Regions from separate parts of the Anaerobacillus sp. QJM3NY_17 genome, predicted to be linked through region 2. Evidence: riboswitches for the same ligand, from Rfam matches in the RefSeq annotation. Region 2 holds a riboswitch; each other region holds the start of a gene.

Region 1 (4,585 bases), 2.1 Mb from region 2:
ATCTGTTTTGAAATCAATATTCTTAGGGTTTTCAGCAATATCTTCAACCGTTGCATCTGAAGCCTTTACGCCTTCTTTTAATGTGATAAGACCCTGTGCTTCAAGTAATGAGAGCATACGTCCATGGTCAGAAACAGAGTTACTCATTATGATCTGAGCACCATCAGGAAACTCATCTAAGCTCTTGTAATCCTGAGAGTAAACACCGATTGGCTCGATATGAATGCCTCCAGCATTCACGAAGTCATAATTATCGTTTTCTTCCATTTGCAAGTCCATATAAGGAATTGTTTGGAAATAGTTTGCATCTAATTCACCATTTGCAAGCGTCTTATTAGGTAGAATATAATCCTGGAATGTTTTAATTTCAAGCTCTATTCCTTTTTCCTCTAACATCGGCTTAGCTTCTTCAAGAATTTCAGCATGGGGGATGTTTGAGGCACCTACTACGATTTTCTTCGAATCTTCACCGTCACCAGAACCTTCGCTGCTTCCGCCATTATTCCCACACGCAGCAAGCACTGCAAGAGCAAGAACTACGATTAGCGATAAAAACTTTTTCATCATAATCTCTCCTTTTCTCCTCATTATCTTTTGTCTATTACTCGTGTTGCAATGTCTCCACAAACCTGAAGAATCGCAACAATTACTAATATCAATACTGTTGCAACAAGTGTCACATCAGGATTATTCCTTTGGAAACCTTCAAGATAAGCTAGGTTTCCGAGACCCCCTGCGCCTACAACACCAGCCATAGCGGTGTAGCTTACAAGAGCTATCGCCGTCACAGTAATCCCTGAAATAAGGGCTGGCATTGCTTCTGGTAGAAGCACTTTAAAAATAATCGAACCATTGGATGCTCCCATTGACTGAGAAGCTTCAATGACCCCTTTATCTACTTCACGTAAAGCAATTTCAACCATCCTCGCATAAAATGGCGCTGCTCCTGCAATAAGGGCTGGAAGGGCAGCATTAGCACCTAGCATCGTCCCTATAATGTAAACCGAAAGAGGGATCAGCAAGATAATCAAAATGATAAATGGTATGGAGCGAAATAAGTTCACGACTCCGGCAATAATACTATTCACAAATTTGTTTTCCCATATGTTCCCTCTACCTGTTAGAAACAACAATAAACCAAGGAGGATTCCGAGAATAAACGTTGCCAGAACCGAAATTGCCGTCATGTACGCTGTTTGTAGAGTGGCTTCCCACATAGATTCCCACCTGACGTTAGGAAATAACGATTCAGTCATTCGTAATCACCTCCGCTTTAACACCTTGGGCCTGCACATAATTCAAGGCCTTTTCTACCACAACTGGTTCCCCTTTAAGGAACACAGAAAGTTTTCCATAAGGACCATCCTGTGTATGAGAAATCTTCCCTTGAATAATGTTGACTTCCACATCAAATTCACGAATCAACTCTGTCACAAGTGGTGAACCTGTTTTTCCTTTCACAAAGGTAAACTGAACAAGTTCTCCATCCTGACTCGTTGCCAGATGTGCAATCGATTCCTTCATTTCTTCAGGCTCGCTTAGCTGATTAACAAAGTCTTTCGTAATCTCTTCCTGTGGATGGTGGAAAACTTCAAGGACAGAACCATTCTCCACTACTCGTCCATTCTCCATAACGGCTACACGATGGCAAATTTTGCGTATGACGTGCATTTCATGCGTGATGAGGACAATCGTTAGGCCAAGTTTCTGATTAATTTCAGTCAGAAGTTCTAGAATGCTATCCGTCGTTTTAGGATCTAAAGCAGAAGTAGCTTCATCACAAAGCAAAACCTTTGGATTGTTAGCAAGTGCTCTCGCAATACCCACTCGCTGCTTTTGTCCACCACTTAGCTGTGAAGGATAAGCTCCTTCCCTACCTTCGAGTCCAACAAGGTTAATTAATTCATCAACACGCTTCATTCTCTTTTCTTTCGGAACACCTGATATTTCAAGAGGAAAGGCGATGTTATCACGTACCGTTCTTGACCAGAGAATATTAAAATGCTGGAAAATCATACCGATTTCCTGTCTTGCTGCACGAAGATCTTTCCCATTAAGAGAAGATAGATTATTACCAGCTACTGTGACTGTCCCATCAGTAGGTCTCTCAAGAAGGTTAAGCATTCGAATTAGCGTACTTTTCCCAGCACCACTGTAGCCAATAACACCAAATATTTCGCCTTTTTTGACTTCAAGGTTAACATCCTTAACGGCTTCCACCTTCCCGGATTTCGAAAAGAAGGTCTTATTAATGCCTTTAAGCTCAATCACATGTCTCACATCCTTTATGCATTTGCATGATCAGCTACCTGAAAAAGGACTTCAGTCCCATGCCTTTGTTCTTTATTTCTGTGCACTTAGAAGCCTAATTCGCTTATCACTTTGTATAGTAAAGTAAAAAAATGCCCTTCTGCTTTGAGCAGAAAGGCATTTGATAAATCGATGTCTTCCTCTCATTTCTCAAAGCAATCGCTTTGCAGGAATTGGCACCTTTTCAAACGAGTCGTTTGACGGTTGCCGGGCTTCATAGGGCCAGTCCCTCCACCTCTCTGAATAAGAGATATATAGTTGTTATTACTTTACTGTGGTTAAGTGCTAAATGAATTCTAGCATGGTACTTTATGAGTGTCAATTACTGAGCAAAAAGTCGGAATAATCTAAAATATATACTTTGAATCCCATTAGAAAACCATCAGCTTATTCGCCTGATGGTTTTCGCTCGTTGAGAAAGTTGTTTATAAAGGGATATTTTCGCAAGATCCGCATTCCCTCCACTAACAACAACACCAATTCTCTTACCTTCTAAACGATTTGACTTGCATAAGACAGCAGCTATCGATGCAGCACCCGCACCTTCTACAAGCGTTTTGTGTCTCTCAAGCATAAAGACAATCGCTGCAGCAATTTCTTCTTCTGACACGGTTAGCATATCATCAACAAGCTCTTCAATAATTGGAAAAGTTAATTTTCCAGCTTCTTTCACAGAAATACCGTCTGCAATCGATTTGACAGATTGAAGGACAAGAGGACCAGTACCTTTAAATCGATTCCATGTCGCAGATGCTTCAGAAGCCTGGACTCCGATGATTTTCACGTGAGGAAAGAACGACTTAATCGCCATCGCCATTCCAGCTAACAATCCTCCACCTCCAACAGGTACGAGAATCGTATCTAAGTCAGGACATTGTTGCATCATTTCGAGTGCAACCGTTCCCTGTCCTGCCATTACTTCAGGATCATCGAAAGCATGAACGAATGTGGCCCCTTTCTCAACACGCTCACGATCCGCTCCACTAAACGCTTCGTTATACGATTCTCCTTCAAGAACAACCTCTGCTCCATAAGATCGCGTCGCATCAATTTTGCTTGTCGGTGTATGGACGGGCATATAAATCTTAGCTTTAATTCCACGCTCTCTAGCAGAAAGCGCCACTCCCTGAGCATGGTTTCCAGCCGATGCAGCAACAATCCCTCGCGCTGCCTCAATATCCGTTAGCGACGCAACTTTGTTATAGGCACCTCGAAGTTTGAAGGAACCCGTTCGTTGAAGGTTTTCCATCTTCATGAAGACATCTTTATTTGTATAATCATTAAGCGTTGTCGACTGCTGAAGCGGGGTCCTGTGGACGGCTTCCAGCAAATTCTCCATTGCTTTTACGACATGAACGTTATATTTCTCCTGGTAATTCCCAACGTCATTCACTCTCCTACAAGTTGTTTTTCTTCATATAATTTAATTTTATCTTCGAGAGATAAAGTTCGAGATACTTCATCCCATCCATTTAACAGCATTTCTTTCCAATAAGGATCGATCTCGAACGACGCATTTAGTCCTTCTCCATCAATTACTTGCTGTTTACTTAGGTCTACGCTAAGTTCGTATCCATCCTTTGCTTTTTGAAAAAGCTCCGAGATCGTTTCTTGATCAAGAGCGATAGGAAGTATACCGTTTTTTACACAGTTGTTATAAAAGATATCAGCAAAGCTTGTCGCAATGACAATTCGAAAACCATAATCTAGAAGGGCCCATGGAGCATGTTCTCTTGATGAACCACACCCAAAGTTTTTACCCGACACTAGAATAGAAGCATGCTGGTATTGTTGTTCGTTCAAATTAAAATCTTCACGCGGTTGACCATCATCATCAAACCGCCAATTGTAAAAAAGAAACTGACCAAAGCCTTGCCGTTCAATTCTCTTTAAAAATTGCTTCGGAATAATTTGATCTGTATCTACGTTAACCTGCTCAAGGGGATAAACGATCCCTTTGTATTTATTAATCGGTTCCAGGACGTCTCACTCCTTTTACACTACAAGAGGTTTTATTTTTCTAGCGTCTGTAAATCGGCCTTCAATGGCAGCAACTGCAGCCATTGCTGGGCTGACAAGATGTGTTCTAGCGCCATTCCCCTGACGCCCTTCAAAATTACGGTTAGATGTAGACGCGCAGCGCTCGCCTGGTGGAACAATGTCATCATTCATCGCAAGACACATGCTACATCCTGCTTCTCGCCACTCAAACCCAGCTTCTTTAAAGATCGTATCTAACCCTTCTGCTTCAGCTGCATCCTTCACTGATTTAGAT
Region 2 (4,585 bases):
TATTATTCAATTCGTTCCGAACCCAGTCGAGTCCTCTTCGATCGATCGTATATTTGAAACGAGCGTTCTTCCGCTCTGACCGATTGCCATAATCCCGCTGAATTGTAATGATTTTCTCAGCAACATCAACAATCTTTTCGGGTGTACAAAATCCAATCATTCGGGATAGCTGAGGATACGTACTTGTGTCTCCATGCGTCATACCCATGCCGCCGCCTACCGCGACATTAAATCCTTGTAGCTTGCCATCTTCAAGAATCGCAATAAAGCCAAGATCTTGTGAGAAAATATCCACATCGTTTGATGGAGGGACAGCGACCCCAATCTTAAACTTTCTTGGCAAGTAATGTGGGCCATACATCGGCTCAATTTCCTCTTCTTTTCGATCAAGCACTTTTTCTTCATCTAACCAGATTTCATGGTACGCTCTCGTTCTCGGTAAGAGATCATCGCTTAACTTCCGTGCCCATCCATGCACCTCGGCATGAATATCCGATTGATAGGGATTGGCATTACACATCACATTCCGATTCACGTCACCGCATGCCGCAAGAGAATCCATCAGAACCTGGTCCATTGCCTGAATGCTTTTTTTCATATTCCACTTTAAGATCCCATGCATTTGGAACGTTTGGCGCGTCGTTAGCTTTAACGTCCCATTTCCGTATTGATTCGCAAGATCATCCATTACTAGCCATTGCTCTGGGTTAGCTACTCCACCAGGTAGTCGCACTCGAACCATAAACTGATAAGCTGGTTCAAGCTTCTGCTGTTTTCGCTCCTGACGAATATCGCGATCATCTTGCATATAGCTCCCATGAAATTTTAATAGTTTTGTATCTGCGTCTGGGATGGAAGCGGTGATGGGATCCGCAAAGCTTTTCACAAGCGATCCGCGTAAGTAATCACTTTCGTCTTTGATTTTCTCCATTTCACTCGGTTTGCCGTCTTCTGTTACCGTCTTTTTCGACATGATCAATCTCCTTCCCTGATGCGCTTAGTACACATCGCGCTGGTAGCGTTTCGCGTTACGTAGATCTGCAAGATAAGCTTCTGCTTCTGACTCACTGAAATTCCCCTGTTGCTCTAAGATGTTAACGAGTGCCACGTGAACGTCTTTTGCCATATACTTTTCATCTCCACATACGTAGACGTGCGCACCCTCTTGCAGCCACTCGTATAGTTCTTTACTTCGCTCGAGCATGCGGTGCTGAACATACACTTTCTCTTCTGAATCACGAGAAAACGCCACGTCCATACGAGAAAGCACCCCATCTTTCAACCACTTCTGCCATTCGACTTGATAAAGAAAGTCTGTGACAAAATGCTGTTCACCAAAGAATAGCCACGTTTCTCCACTTGCGCCACTTTCTTCTCGCTCTTGTAAGAATGCCCGGTACGGCGCTACGCCAGTACCTGCGCCTATCATAATGATAGGGGTGTCAGGATGATCCGGAAGTCTAAAGTTTTGATTTCGCTGCACATATACTGGGAGTGTAACCCCCGCTTGTGAGCGCTCTGCGCATTGGCCAGAGCATACGCCCGTACGAGCTCGACCATGTGCATCATACCTTAGTGCCCCAATTGTGAGATGAACTTCATCTGGATTTGCCTTTGAACTGCTTGCGATCGAATAAAGACGAACCGGAATTTTGCGCAGAACGTTTACAAACTCCTGTGCCGAGACGGTCCACGGTCCGTAGTCCTTCACCAAATCAATTAAATCTCTACCGTAAAGGTATGTTCTTAGTTCTTCGCCTTCCGCTTCAACCATGCGCTTAAGCTCAAAACTTGATGTCAGCTCTGCAATCTTCTTGAGCAATGGCTTTGTGAGACTCGTAATCTCATATGTTTTCGTTAAAGCTTCTTCAAGTGGCTGAACGTCACCCTTTTTGTTCACCATAACCTGTTCTTCTCGCTTCCAGTTCAGTTCATCGATTAGCTGACGGACAAGAGCAGTATCATTCTCCGGGTAAATACCAAGGCTATCACCCGGCTCATAATCAAGGTTCGATCCTTCAAGATCAAGCTCAATGTGCCGTGTTTCTTTATTCGATCCACGTCCATTCAAATTAACATTCTCAAGAATTTCGGCTTTGAATGGATTCGTTCTGGAATACGTCTGATTCGACTCATCAGGTTTTGTTTCAGAAGTCGATTCTCTCGTAGACTGATCTTCTTTCAATACTCCCGTCACGCCTTCGAACCACTCTTCTGCCGGCTCTTCGAAATCAAGATCACAATCTACACGAGGATAGAGCCTTGTTGCACCTAATTCTTCAAAGCGCTTGTCAAAATCTTTCCCGGTTTGGCAGAAAAATTCATAGGAGCTATCACCAAGTGATAAGACTGAGAATCTGAGACCATTTAATTCAGGGGCTCTCTTACTTTGAACAAAGTCATGGAAGCTTAACGCATTATCAGGAGGATCGCCATCTCCGTGGGTGCTTGTAATCAATAATAAATCTTCTACTTTTTTAAGCGACTTTGGCTTAAAATCATCAAGCGATGAAAGGGTAACGTTGTATTTCTCGTTTTCCAATCGCTCAAAGAAAGATTCCGCTAGTGACTGACAATTGCCAGTATGTGAGCCATAGAGAATCGTAAGCTCACGTGTTTTTGCTTCTTGTTTAGAGAATGCTTCTGAAGCAGAAACACCTTGAGCAACCGTCTCAGTAGCTGCCGCAGCTTCAGAGCTACCTGGTACGGAAAGGTATCCGCTCAGCCATATTTTCTGCGTCTCATTTAATGTTGGTAAGAGACGATTTAAAAGCTCCGTTTGTTCTTTGTCAAAAGGGCTATTCACAACCTGTAACTGCAATACTATCCACCTCACAATACTCAAATTTAATTCAATGTAATTAAAGTAGTTTACTCGGAATTAATAGCAAATTAATTCGTCTGCATTCCCCCTAACCCATTCAACACAAAAAACCTCTCTTCTCAAAACATAAGAAGAAAGGTTTGTAAGTACGAAGCCAGTCTTCTTATCTTTCAGGATAAACCTGCTGGATTTGGCACAGTATGAGATGAAGGATCATCTCATCGGTTGCCGAAGCTTCATAGGGCCAGTCCCTCCACCTCTCTTGATAAGAAATGTTGCTATCAAATTGTATATGACAATGATTGGTTCAAATGTTATCTCGAGATCGAATAAAAGTCAATATATTATTAGAAAATTATCATCATTCAATTAACTAAATGGCGATAACACCAGCCATCTTCATGAAAAATAATCCAAATGATTCAGGTCTTTTATCCCTGCCGTTGTCCCTCTTGTATCCTATTCCGCATGCGCATGAAATCAATCGTATTCGCCATGACAAGAGATAGAATCATAAGAATCATCAACCAACTGGAGTAGTCAAAAGGCAGCACCAACAAGAGAAAAGCTATGAAAGAAAAAACGCAGGAGCGAATGACATGATCTTTAAATGTGACGTTAACTTTTTTCCCACGTTTCCATTTCAACAAGTTCACCGCAATACCAAATATCGATAGAAGCATGCATATGACATACGCCCAGAGTGGAAGGTCGTAACTCACTATAAAAATGGTAGACGATAGAAACAGCGTCAATACCGTATATCGAATCGCAATTTCTTTATGGGTTAGCGAAGCAAAATCCTTCAATACATACCTCCTTTTGACGATGAACGAATTTGGCCATTTTTGAGATACACGGTCCTTATGCAGATGGATAAGCTGGCTTCATCTCATTTGAAATCACCTGAACCCAAGGTCGCTCTCTGTTCCACGTCACTTCTAAAGGGACGCCCATACTTTTACTAAGATGTTCAGCTGTTAACACATCTTTCTTCTTGCCATTCACTGCAATTCGACCATTTTCCATAATCATAGCGTGAGTGAATACGGGACAAATCTCCTCAATATGATGAGTGATATACAATATGGTTGGACCCTCTTCCTCTTTTCCAAGGCGTTCAACCTGAGCTAATAACTGTTCGCGTGAATACAGATCAAGTCCGTTGCACGGTTCATCTAGAATAAGAAGCTTTGGCGAAGACATCAAAGCTCTCGCTATCAGGACTTTCTGCTTCTCACCTTGAGAGCAAATTCGAAAAGGTTTACCGCGTAAATGAGCAATCCCCCATTCCTGCATCATCTTCATCGCTTGCGATTCTTCCTGTTCCGTCACCTGCTCATAAAGTCCAGCTGAGGCAAACTTCCCGCTAATCACAACATCTGTCACTTCCTGCATCGGAGAGATACGCTCAGTGAAAGCGTTGCTCACCCAGCCAATAGATTTTCTAAGTTCACTCAAATCAGTTTTTCCAAGACGATACCCCAATACTTCAACGACGGGATCATAGCGAAGCAGTGGCCAGATCGAGCCGTGAATTAACTGAAGTAGTGTCGTTTTACCTGATCCATTTAATCCGATAATGGCCTGATGCTGGCCTTTCTCTACGGAAAAAGAAATATCGGATAAAATCATCTGTTTCTCACGTGTGTAATAAGCATTTTCTACATGAATGATTGCCATACATCCCACTCCGTTCTTTGAAGAAAGTCATTCCAACTAGCGCTTTTTACATCGTATACCCGTTAGCAAATTCTTGAA
Region 3 (4,585 bases), 2.1 Mb from region 2:
TATGCCATGGTACGTGTGATCGGGTTCGGTGAAGCCCGGGAACTTAGGTGAATTCCAATCAAATTTACCACCATCGACAATAATCCCTCCCATTGTGGACCCGTTTCCGCCAAGCCATTTTGTGGCGGAATGAACGACGATATCTGCTCCATGCTCAATTGGTCTACAAAGATACGGAGTAGCAAATGTATTGTCTATAATAAGTGGGATTCCAGCTTCATGTGCAATATCTGCTACTTTTTCAATATCTAATACATGTAGACCCGGGTTGCCTATCGTTTCTGCAAAAATAGCTTTCGTATTTGGAGTAATGGCTGATTTAAATGATTCCAGATCTTCTGGATCAACAAAATTGGTCTTTATTCCGTATTTCGGAAGTGTAGCAGAAAAGAGGTTATACGTTCCACCGTATAAAGTCGAAGCAGATACAATTTCGTCTCCGCTATTGGCTACATTTAGAATGGCAGTTGTAATGGCAGCCATACCACTTGCAAGAGCTAGTGCTCCAACACCACCTTCTAGTTGAGCAATACGTTCTTCAAGTGTACCGACTGTAGGGTTGCCGATGCGCGAATAGATAAACCCTTCTTCCTTTAAGGCAAATAAATCGGCTGCGTGATCAGTATTATTAAATCGATAAGCATTCGATTGATAAATCGGTAGAGCCCTTGCGCCTGTAGCTGGATCAGCTTGTAAACCTCCATGAATTCCAATTGTCTCCAAATTATATTTTTTCTCTGCCATTTCACTTCACTCCTTCGATATTTTTAGTTAATGTTACTTGTTCCTTTATAAGCGGTCCCCATTTATCAAACTCAACGAGAAATCCATCATGACCAAATTTCGTGTTGATTAAATAAAACGGAGAAGAATGAGCTTGAGCAAACAATTTTTCTAAATCTTCTGGAGGATAGATTAAATCCCCTTTAAATCCAATAGCAAGAATGCTCGCTTTAATGTTCTTGATGATGGATATAAGATTACCTCGCCCTTTACTAATATCATGTGTGTCCATTGCCCTTAATAAATACAAATAGCTATTTGCATCAAATCGGCTTACAAGCTTATTTCCTTGATAGTGTAAATAAGATTCCACTTCGTACTGTGCTTCTTTATGATTTTCTTCTGAAGTTTCGATCGCCGCTCGACCGAATTTTTTTTGAAACATTTCATCTGTCCGATAAGAAATCATACCGATCATTCTTGCAGTTGCAAGCCCCGATGTTGGCTGGTGATGAGGATCGTAGTATCCATCCTTCCAATCAGGATCGTTTGTAATAGCAAATCTAGAAATCGCGTTATAAGCTATTCCATACGTATTTAAGCTTGGAGTTACTGCAAGTGGAATCAGATGCTCCATTCCATCTGGGTAAAGGGCACCCCATTCAAGAACCTGCATTCCTCCAAGTGATCCACCAATCACAGCATGAAGGTGATCGATACCTAACACTTCAAGTGCCTTTTTCTGTGAGTGCACCATATCTCTCACTGAAACAAATGGGAAGTCCGCTTTATACTGTTCTCTGGTGACTGGATTAATCGATAGCGGTCCTGTAGAACCGTTACATCCTCCAAGAACGTTAAACGTTATAACTTGAAATTCGGAAGTATCGATATAGCCATCCTTTCCTATTAATCCTTTCCACCAGCCGGGCTCCGAATCACCAATTGTATATTGATTTCCTGTTAATGCATGACAGACAAGAATAACGGGAGCGTCTTCTGGTCCAACGCGTTCATAAGCGAGTTCTACTTCATGTAGCGTCTCGCCCGACTCAAGTGTGAACGATCCAATCAATACGTTCTGAGCTTCGTATCTCGTCTCACTTTCCAAACCCCTATCACCCCTTTCGAGCAATCCGTCTTTATTCATTAAGGCTATAATAATGAGCCATAAATCTAGAACCAATGCTATAAGAAAACGTCGCTTCAATATAAAAAAACCTCTCCGAAAGACAGAGAGGCTTGATTTATTCATCAGCTCCGCTTATCTTTCAGGATTTCTCCTGCAGGATTTGGCACCTTTTCAAACCACAATTGGTTTGACGGTTGCCGGGCTTCATAGGGCCAGTCCCTCCGCCTCTCTAGATAAGTAAGAATATTTTGTTTTTGTTTAATTGAGTTTATTTTAGCAAGGTGGCGCATTAGTGTCAAACACTTTTTCGGAATTATCATTCTTTTCATTTTTTTAAAGAATGTCTAAGTTAATCCAAATTATCGTGAAACAGAGCCTACAGTGTATTAAGTTTGATTAGAATCGAATTTTTGATAAAGTAGCCTTAGAATAATTTTGAAGAGGTGATTGATAGTGCAAGCGCCGTCCTTTGCGTTAGAAGAAGTACAAAGCGGAGAAATCATCAGCTTAACGGACTTCAGGGGGAAACCAGTTATGATTACATTCTGGGCTTCCTGGTGCCCCGATTGTATGAAAGATTTACCGATGAAAGAACAGTTCTACCAGCATGCAGATACTGATACATTAGCATTCTTAACAATTAACGTGACAGGTCGTGAACGGTCAGAAGAAGCCGGTAAAGATTTCACGATCAAAAACAATCTTCCTTTCCTCGTTTTACAAGACAGTGGACGAGAAACTTACGACAAATTTGGTTGTACAGGTGTCCCAACAACTGTATTGCTTAATCAAGATCATCAAATCGCACATGTGTTTGATGACAAATCATCATTTCTTGATATCGCAAAGGCATTGCCCGACATCATGACATCAAAATAAACACACCATAAAAAAAGCCAGAGGGATCCCTCTGGCTTAAAATAATGAAAATAAAATAAATAATAGCATGTTGCGTTATTTGTCTTTTTTATCTTTCTTGTCTTTCTTGTCTTTCTTGTCTTTATCCTGCTTTTCGTCTTTCTTTTTGTCCTTTTTATCCTCTTTTTCTTGAGCTTTTTCTATTTTTTTATCCGATTTTTCCTGAGATTTCTCTATTTTCTCGTTTACTTTTTCAGCTTTCTTTTTTTCTTTGTCTTGTTCTTTAGCTATTATAGAATTAGATTTGTCTTCGTTTTTCTCTATTTTATCTTTTTGCACTTTGTTGTTATCTTTAGAGTCTTCAGTTTGATCTGACGGGCTGGTTTCTTGTTCTGAAGGCGTGTCCTTTTGTTCTTTCTCCACCTTTTCAACCTTATCAGAAGAGCTTTGCTCAGGCTCCTGAAGAACTAAATCACTATCTTCTCGATTCTGATTAGGTACCGTCTTATCGTTCAACTGGACGACAGAATCTTCTAGCTCCAAAGAGCGATCTTTCGACTTTGATTCCACTGCGGTCATGCTTTCGGTCTCTAATTCATCCATGTTTTTGACAGACAAATTCCGTACATCCTCTATTGATAACGTAGCTCCCCGATCAACAGCAGCAAGATAAGTCATATATTTTCCTGGTGTTATCCCATTTTCTATAGCTTTTGCTCGAGTACTATAGTCAGTATCAAGTATGGTTGTAATAGCAACTGCTTGATTGACTAATGCTTCATTCTGTTCTATTCCTTGAATCGTATTCTCAAGCTGATCCTTAATCGCCTGATAACGCTCTTTCTTCTCTACATTTGAGGCGACAATAAGCAGTTTTCTATCTTCTGTTAGATACCCCTCTTTGTCGAGTTTCGAGACTAGGAGCCCTCCAAATTCGCTTAGAGGCATGTTCGTTACCTCTTGATCTAAGTTTAACCCTTCACCGTCCGAATTCCACGCTTGATATTGAACAACTTCAAGGTCGGAGTTGACTCCAACCTCAATACTTGGATTGATATCAAAGCTTACATAGGCCGCAACTGCGTCATTTTGTCTAACAGGAATCACACCTGTCACGATTACAACTAATAACAAAATTGCTGCCATACCGGCCAGGGTGGGCATAGAGGGGGTAAAATAACCTTTTTTCTTGTTTAATGGTTTTGGTGTAAGTTTAATTTCAGAGCCGATTGTTAACGTATGATTTCGCTTCAAATTGATCGTAGTAAACTCCCCATCGGGTGTTAATACAACCGCTTTACGTCCACGAATGTCCATTATGACCCCATTTTTCATCCCCTGGCCCCCTTAATTCAACTACTGTATATATGATTTCAGCGCATTAAATCCACCCAGATGAATTAACGCCACTGCTATTATATACTTTCGATTACGTTCAATCGTTTTTCGACTGCATGTAACGAGCGCTAGCAAATCTTTTATAGGGAGCTGCTTTTTTTCTAGCAAATAACTTGAAAGAATGTCATCTTGAGCAATCAATTGCGCAATCATCTTTGCATTTTCTCTTGCATCAATATGTTTAGGACAGTTTTTGCTCAGAACTTTAAACGTAATGCTAAATTTCTTCAACAATTGTTCGTATTCCTCAATTTCATACATTCTTACTTCACGCTGTCTGTCCATTTCGTATACATCAAGTGCAGCTTTCTGTTCTGCAAAACTATCTTCTAGTCGGCCTTCCTCATCAAGTTCCTCAGGCTCAAGATAAATATACTTATTTTGTCTTGCTTCTTTACGGATATGGTCGATGACTCTTCTTCTAATCACCATATCAGCAAAGGTTAAAAATCTACTTCCTTGTCCTTTTCGAAA

What was found. A riboswitch is a leader RNA that binds a small molecule or an ion and turns the genes downstream of it on or off. The one in region 2 is predicted to bind S-adenosylmethionine.
Region 1: linked by a shared signal. The riboswitch ahead of AC0VYV_RS17765 (methionine ABC transporter ATP-binding protein) and the one ahead of AC0VYV_RS07355 (assimilatory sulfite reductase (NADPH) flavoprotein subunit) in region 2 are both predicted to bind S-adenosylmethionine.
Region 3: linked by a shared signal. The riboswitch ahead of metX (homoserine O-acetyltransferase MetX) and the one ahead of AC0VYV_RS07355 (assimilatory sulfite reductase (NADPH) flavoprotein subunit) in region 2 are both predicted to bind S-adenosylmethionine.

Annotation. Positions count from the first base shown of each region.
Region 1 covers NZ_CM149685.1:3,424,145-3,428,729, forward strand. Annotated here, with positions in the region: gene AC0VYV_RS17755 (MetQ/NlpA family ABC transporter substrate-binding protein) at 1-564, opposite strand, end outside; gene AC0VYV_RS17760 (methionine ABC transporter permease) at 588-1,256, opposite strand; gene AC0VYV_RS17765 (methionine ABC transporter ATP-binding protein) at 1,249-2,271, opposite strand; SAM riboswitch class I at 2,451-2,560, opposite strand; gene ilvA (threonine ammonia-lyase) at 2,693-3,703, opposite strand; gene leuD (3-isopropylmalate dehydratase small subunit) at 3,700-4,290, opposite strand; gene leuC (3-isopropylmalate dehydratase large subunit) at 4,306-4,585, opposite strand, start outside.
Region 2 covers NZ_CM149685.1:1,358,319-1,362,903, reverse strand. Annotated here, with positions in the region: gene cysI (assimilatory sulfite reductase (NADPH) hemoprotein subunit) at 1-973, opposite strand, end outside; gene AC0VYV_RS07355 (assimilatory sulfite reductase (NADPH) flavoprotein subunit) at 998-2,821, opposite strand; SAM riboswitch class I at 2,985-3,096, opposite strand; gene AC0VYV_RS07350 (hypothetical protein) at 3,256-3,633, opposite strand; gene AC0VYV_RS07345 (ABC transporter ATP-binding protein) at 3,689-4,507, opposite strand; gene AC0VYV_RS07340 (MBL fold metallo-hydrolase) at 4,554-4,585, opposite strand, start outside.
Region 3 covers NZ_CM149685.1:3,438,537-3,443,121, forward strand. Annotated here, with positions in the region: gene AC0VYV_RS17815 (O-acetylhomoserine aminocarboxypropyltransferase/cysteine synthase family protein) at 1-744, opposite strand, end outside; gene metX (homoserine O-acetyltransferase MetX) at 746-1,834, opposite strand; SAM riboswitch class I at 1,985-2,095, opposite strand; gene AC0VYV_RS17825 (TlpA disulfide reductase family protein) at 2,309-2,734, shown strand; gene AC0VYV_RS17830 (anti-sigma factor domain-containing protein) at 2,810-4,048, opposite strand; gene sigI (RNA polymerase sigma-I factor) at 4,070-4,585, opposite strand, start outside.